3 regions of the Pseudomonas syringae pv. tagetis genome follow, and region 2 is predicted to be linked to each of the others. Evidence: predicted binding sites of a transcription regulator. Region 2 holds the regulator's gene; each other region holds the start of a gene.
What was found. The regulator sigma-54, encoded in region 2, starts transcription at its own class of promoters, with help from an activator protein. The targets are predictions, from matches to a motif close to ANTGGCATNNANNTTGCTNT.

Region 1: a site for sigma-54 is predicted at 875-894, ahead of glnA (glutamate--ammonia ligase). Genes of this name have one in related genera too.
Region 3: a site for sigma-54 is predicted at 1,151-1,170, ahead of flgB (flagellar basal body rod protein FlgB). Genes of this name have one in related genera too.

The regions. Positions count from the first base shown of each region.
Region 1 covers NZ_CP092923.1:5,501,076-5,503,342, forward strand. Annotated here, with positions in the region: gene thiI (tRNA uracil 4-sulfurtransferase ThiI) at 1-660, opposite strand, end outside; gene glnA (glutamate--ammonia ligase) at 997-2,267, shown strand, end outside.
Region 2 covers NZ_CP092923.1:4,763,207-4,765,473, reverse strand. Annotated here, with positions in the region: gene hpf (ribosome hibernation-promoting factor, HPF/YfiA family) at 1-173, opposite strand, end outside; gene MME58_RS21185 (RNA polymerase factor sigma-54) at 249-1,742, opposite strand; gene lptB (LPS export ABC transporter ATP-binding protein) at 1,925-2,267, opposite strand, start outside.
Region 3 covers NZ_CP092923.1:4,023,611-4,025,877, reverse strand. Annotated here, with positions in the region: gene cynS (cyanase) at 1-452, shown strand, start outside; gene MME58_RS17835 (nuclear transport factor 2 family protein) at 463-936, shown strand; gene flgB (flagellar basal body rod protein FlgB) at 1,215-1,622, shown strand; gene flgC (flagellar basal body rod protein FlgC) at 1,626-2,066, shown strand; gene flgD (flagellar hook assembly protein FlgD) at 2,082-2,267, shown strand, end outside.

The sequences.
Region 1 (2,267 bases), 740 kb from region 2:
CAGTTCGTGGGCACGTCCGCCCAGATTGAAGAAGCAGAAGTGCGCCATCAGGCCGCGGCGCATGATCTGGTAGGCCGCAACGGTCGAATCGAACCCGCCGGACATCAATACCAGTGTCTGCTCCAGCGCACCCAGCGGGTAACCGCCCATGCCCTGATGTTGGTCATGAACGACGAACAACCGTTGGTCGCGAATTTCCATCCGTACGACCAGATCGGGCTTTTTCAGCTCGATTCCGGCAGCACCACACTGCATCCGCAACTTGCTGCCGACGTATTTCTCGACATCCATTGAGCTGAAATCGTGGCGCCCGGCGCGTTTGCAACGCACTGAGAACATCTTGCCGGGCAACAGGTCGGCATAGTGCAGTTTGCACTTGGCAACGATGTCGTCCAGATCGCCCAGCGGGTACTCGGCCACCTGCAGGAAATTGGCAATTCCCGGCATGCAGCTCAGCCGCTCCCTGATGCCCTGCAGCACTTTGGGGTCGGTCAGCCGGGTTTCGACCTCAAGGTTGTCCCATACGCCACCCACGACAATGTCCGTGTCCAGTTCACGGAGCACGGTACGAATGTTCTTGCCCAACTGCCGGATGAATTTCTTGCGCACCGGGGGGCTTTTGATGGTGATTTCAGGGAAAACTTTAACGATTAGTTTCATGGAAACGGAGCGCGAGGTGCCGACCAAAAAAGGGGGGCGCGGATTATAGCGGAAATTGCTCAAGGTTTAACCAGTTATCGTACACGCAATCATCCGCGCACCAAAAAGAGTCGGCGCACCAAATTGCAGCGCCATAAAGGTGCGCATTTTTCCCTCACAACGCCTTTTCGCCCCCTGAAAGCCTGCATTTGAAGCAAAAAACCCAACACGGGGCACTGGCATGCAAATTGCTCCCTTGTGAGGCAGGTTGCCTTGGCAGAGTATTCGCGCCGGCATCACCCAAATTCAAGGGACCACAACTCTATCAAGTCGGTCTCTAGCCACCCGGAGGACACCATGTCGAAGTCGGTTCAACTCATCAAAGATCATGACGTTAAATGGATTGATCTGCGCTTCACGGACACCAAGGGCAAGCAGCAGCACGTCACCATGCCTGCGCGCGATGCACTGGAAGACGATTTCTTCGAAGTCGGCAAAATGTTCGACGGTTCCTCCATTGCTGGCTGGAAAGGTATCGAAGCCTCCGACATGATTCTGCTGCCGGACGACGAAACCGCACTGCTCGACCCGTTCACCGAAGAGCCGACCCTGGTGCTGGTCTGCGACGTCATCGAACCTTCGACCATGCAAGGCTACGACCGCGACCCGCGCGCGATTGCCCACCGTGCCGAGGAATACCTGAAGTCCACCGGTATCGGCGACACCGTCTTTGTAGGCCCTGAGCCAGAGTTCTTCATCTTCGACGAAGTGAAGTTCAAGTCCGACATCTCCGGCTCCATGTTCAAGATTTTCTCCGAACAGGCTTCCTGGATGACCGACGGCGACGTCGATGGCGGCAACAAAGGCCACCGTCCAGGCGTCAAGGGTGGCTATTTCCCGCTGCCACCAGTCGACCACGACCACGAAATCCGTACCGCAATGTGCAACGCCCTGGAAGAAATGGGCCAGGTCGTGGAAGTTCACCACCACGAAGTAGCCACTGCCGGCCAGAACGAAATCGGCGTGAAATTCAACACGCTGGTCAAGAAGGCTGACGAAGTCCAGACCCTGAAGTACTGCGTACACAACGTTGCCGATGCATACGGCCGTACCGCTACTTTCATGCCTAAGCCACTGTACGGTGACAACGGTTCGGGTATGCACGTACATATGTCCATCTCCAAGGATGGCAAGAACACCTTCGCGGGCGAAGGCTATGCCGGCCTGTCCGACACTGCCCTGTTCTTCATCGGCGGTATCATCAAGCACGGCAAGGCACTGAACGGTTTCACCAACCCTTCGACCAACTCCTACAAGCGTCTGGTCCCGGGCTTCGAAGCTCCTGTCATGCTGGCCTACTCGGCGCGTAACCGCTCCGCGTCGATCCGTATTCCTTACGTCTCCAGCCCACGCGGCCGTCGTATCGAAGCACGTTTCCCGGACCCGGCAGCCAACCCGTACCTGGCATTCGCTGCCCTGCTGATGGCCGGCCTGGACGGCATCCAGAACAAGATCCACCCTGGCGACGCTGCTGACAAAAACCTGTATGACCTGCCGCCTGAAGAGGCCAAAGAGATCCCACAAGTTTGCGGCAGCCTGAAAGAAGCCCTGGAAGAACTGGACAAGGG
Region 2 (2,267 bases):
CCATGGATGTGCAACGTGGCTTCGATCTTCTGCTTGAGCTTCTCGACCGTCATCGTGACCTGCACGTTGGTAATCTTGTCAAAATGCCCCTCGAGCTTCTTGAGCTTGAGCTCAACGTATTCGCGAAGGGGTTTGGTCACTTCCAGTTGGTGTCCACTGATGTTGACTTGCATACAGCTTTCTCCTTTGCCAGTGCATAAGGAGACAGGCATGGCGCCTGTCTCTGGGACGCTGTGGCTCGGCCTGCATCACATCAGCCGCTTACGCTCACTGGAAGGCGCTATACCGAGTGACTCGCGGTACTTGGCGACTGTGCGACGGGCTACTTGAATGCCTTGTGCCTCCAGTAAACCAGCGATCTTGCTATCACTCAACGGCTTTTTCTGATTTTCCGCCGCAACCAGTTTTTTGATGATTGCGCGAATTGCCGTTGACGAGCATTCGCCGCCCTCGGAAGTGCTTACATGGCTTGAGAAGAAGTATTTCAGCTCGTAAATGCCACGTGGAGTGTGCATGAATTTCTGAGTGGTCACGCGCGAGATGGTCGACTCATGCATTCCCACTGCCTCGGCAATATCGTGCAGGACGAGCGGCTTCATGGCCTCGTCACCGTATTCGAGAAAACCGCGCTGGTGTTCGACGATCTGTGTGGCGACCTTCATCAGCGTCTCGTTGCGGCTTTGCAGGCTCTTGATGAACCAGCGCGCCTCTTGCAACTGATTGCGCATGAAGGTGTTGTCTGCGCTGGTATCGGCGCGGCGCACAAAGCCGGCGTATTGCGGGTTGACGCGCAGGCGCGGTACTGACTCCTGATTGAGTTCGACCAGCCAGCGCTCGTTGTCCTTGCGCACGATCACGTCGGGAATGACATATTCGGCTTCTGTGGATTCGATCTGTGAGCCAGGGCGCGGGTTGAGGCTCTGGACCAGTTCGATGACCTGGCGCAGCTCGTCTTCCTTGAGCTTCATGCGCCGCATCAACTGACCGTAGTCGCGGCTTCCCAGCAGATCGATATAGTCGGTGACCAGGCGTTGTGCTTCTGCCAGCCACGGCGTTTTCGCCGGCAACTGACGCAATTGCAGCAGCAGGCATTCGCTCAGGTTTCGCGCGCCGACGCCTGCCGGTTCAAACTGCTGGATACGGTGCAGTACGGCTTCGATCTCGTCGAGTTCGATGTCCAGCTCGGGATCGAAAGACTCGAGAATCTCATCGAGCGTTTCGTCCAGATAGCCCTGATTGTTGATGCAATCGATCAGCGTGACCGCCACAAGACGGTCCTTGTCGGACATTGGCGCGACGTTCAATTGCCACAGCAGGTGGCTTTGCAGGCTTTCGCCTGCAGAGGTGCGTGTGGTGAAGTCCCACTCGTCATCATCGTTGCTTGGCAGGCTGCTGGCGCTGGTCTGGTAAATGTCTTCCCATGCCGTATCGACAGGCAGTTCATTGGGGATACGCTCGTTCCATTCGCCATCTTCAAGGTTATCCACAGTCGGCGCGGATTCCTGATAGGTCGGTTCCTGAACGTCAGGGTTGGGCTTTTGTTCGATGTTGTCGGCAAGCGGGTCGGAGTTATCGAAGTCGTCGCCTTCTTCCTGCCGTTCCAGCATGGGATTTGACTCCAGCGCTTCCTGGATCTCCTGCTGGAGGTCCAGAGTGGAAAGCTGAAGTAAGCGGATTGCCTGTTGCAGCTGCGGTGTCATCGTCAGCTGCTGGCCCATTCTCAAGACTAGCGATGGTTTCATGGCAGGGGCTAAACACCTTATTCGCCGGCGCGCATGCGCCATCTACTACAGGCGCCGTGGCGCCAACTTAAGCAAATTATATGCCTGAAACCTGTGCCTTTGCCTAGAGTGGTATGACAAATAAAATATTGTCAATACACTGCGTAGGCATCAATCGGCTGCTAAGCGTAAAGGGCAGTCGATTAAAGGCGGAATTCGTGGCCGAGGTAGACCTCTTTCACCAGTTGGTTCGCCAGAATGGTCTCGGAGTCGCCTTCTGCGATCAGTTGCCCATCGTTGACGATGTAGGCAGTTTCGCAGATATCCAGCGTTTCACGGACGTTGTGGTCGGTGATCAGTACGCCGATACCCTTGGCCTTGAGGTGATGAATGATCTGCTTGATATCGCCCACGGAAATAGGATCAACGCCTGCGAACGGTTCATCCAGAAGGATGAATTTCGGTGCGGTAGCCAGCGCCCGAGCGATTTCCACGCGGCGACGCTCGCCGCCCGACAGGCTCATGCCCAGATTGTCGCGGATGTGG
Region 3 (2,267 bases), 740 kb from region 2:
TTTCCAGAGCGCCGCGCCAGCATCTGACTGAACGTGTGCTGCAGGCCAAGACTGCAAAGAACCTGACGTGGGCAGGGCTTGCAGAAGGTACGGGGTTGAGCGTGGTGTATGTCACGGCTGCATTGCTCGGTCAGCACCCATTGCCGGAAGCGGTGGCCGAGGTAGTTGCCGAGCGTCTCGGGCTGGACAGGGACGCGGTCGCCGAACTGCAAACCATCCCGTTGCGCGGCAATGTCGAAGACGTCTCAAGCGACCCGACGATCTACCGCTTCCATGAAATGGTTCAGGTCTACGGCACAACGCTGAAGGCATTGGTGCATGAGCAGTTCGGCGACGGCATCATCAGCGCAATCAACTTCAAGCTCGACATCAAGAAAGTCGAAGATCCGGAAGGGGGCGAGCGAGCCGTGATCACCCTTGATGGAAAATTTTTGCCCTATAAACCGTTCTGAGGACGCTGAGATGAGTGATAAAGGAAGACCGCCATTTCCACCCTTTACCTTGGAGACGGCTGTTCAGAAGGTCCGTGGCGCCGAGGATGGCTGGAATTCGCGCGATGCGGCGAAAGTTGCGCTGGCCTACACCGAAGACACCTACTGGCGTAACCGCAGTGAGTTCATCAATGGCCGCACAGAGGCTCAGGCCTTTCTCGAGCGCAAGTGGCGCAAAGAGCTGGACTACCGGCTGATCAAGGAACTGTGGGCGTTTACTGATAACCGCATTGCCGTGCGTTATGCCTATGAATGGCACGACGACTCAGGCAACTGGTTCCGCTCGTACGGTAATGAAAACTGGGAGTTTGCCGCAAACGGCCTTATGCAACGGCGCTTTGCCTGCATCAATGATTTGCCGATCGCCGAGTCCGAGCGCAAATACCATTGGCCGCTGGGGCGCCGACCGGATGATCACCCGGGGTTGAGCGAGCTTGGCCTCTGATCAATCGTCAAAGGGACCTTCGGGTCTCTTTTTTATTGGGTGTCCGGTTGAGGCAATGATGAAGGGCCACGATTGCCAGGCGGCAAGCCGGTACTGGCAAAAAAACGGCACCCACCTTGCCGCTTTGCCCCTCCACAGCGGAAATGCCTTGCCGCTTTTCTGGCATTGCCGCCTCACCGCTGCCTGCGGCCCCCGCAATCATTGGCTTTTACAACATGGCACGCTGATTGCTTTGTCAGTAACAACAGAATCAGGTCAACCGGCAAAGGTTTCCCGAAATGAGCATCAGCTTCGATAAAGCGCTAGGCATACATGAAAAGGCTCTGAACTTCCGGGCTCAGCGTGCAGAGGTGTTGGCCAACAACATCTCCAACGCCGATACCCCGAACTTCAAGGCTCGCGATCTGGACTTCTCGTCGGTGCTGGCTGCCGAAAACGACAAGGTGCAGAACGGTCATTTCGCGCTGAACAAGACCAACAGCCGCCATATCGAAGCCGAAGGCATGGGCAATGATGACGGGACGCTGATGTATCGCACCCCGTCGCAGCCTTCGCTGGACCAGAACACCGTCGATTCTCAGGTCGAGCAGGCCAGCTACACCGAGAACGCCATGGGCTTCCAGGCCAGCTTCACATTGCTCAACAGCAAGTTCAAGGGGCTGGTTGCAGCCCTTCGCGGAGAATAATTCATGTCACTAGCCAATGTGTTCAACATTGCCGGTAGCGCCATGAGTGCCCAGACCACGCGTCTGAACACCACGGCCAGTAACATCGCCAACGCCGAGACCGTGTCTTCGAGCATGGACCAGACCTACCGCGCCCGTCACCCGGTGTTCGCCACCGTGATGCAGGGTCAGCAGTCCACAGGTGGTTCGTTGTTCCAGGACCAGGGCGAAGCCGGGCAGGGCGTTCAGGTCAACGGCATCATCGAAGACAGCTCGAACCTGGAAGCACGTTACGAGCCCAATCATCCTTCCGCTGACAAAGACGGGTATGTCTATTACCCAAACGTCAATGTCGTGGAAGAAATGGCCGACATGATTTCTGCCAGCCGGTCTTTCCAGACCAACGCAGAAATCATGAACACCGCTAAATCCATGATGCAGAAGGTTCTGACCCTCGGTCAGTGATAGAAGGCAAAAGTTATGGCCGTTGATAACACCTCAGCAACCAGCGTCTCATCGACATTCCTGAATACGCTGCAGAACCCGACACCGACCAAGACGGACTCTACCGGTACGTTGGGCAAGGACTCGTTTCTGCAACTGCTGGTCACGCAGATGAAGAACCAGAATCCTCTGGACCCGCAGGACAACACGCAGTTCGTGGCG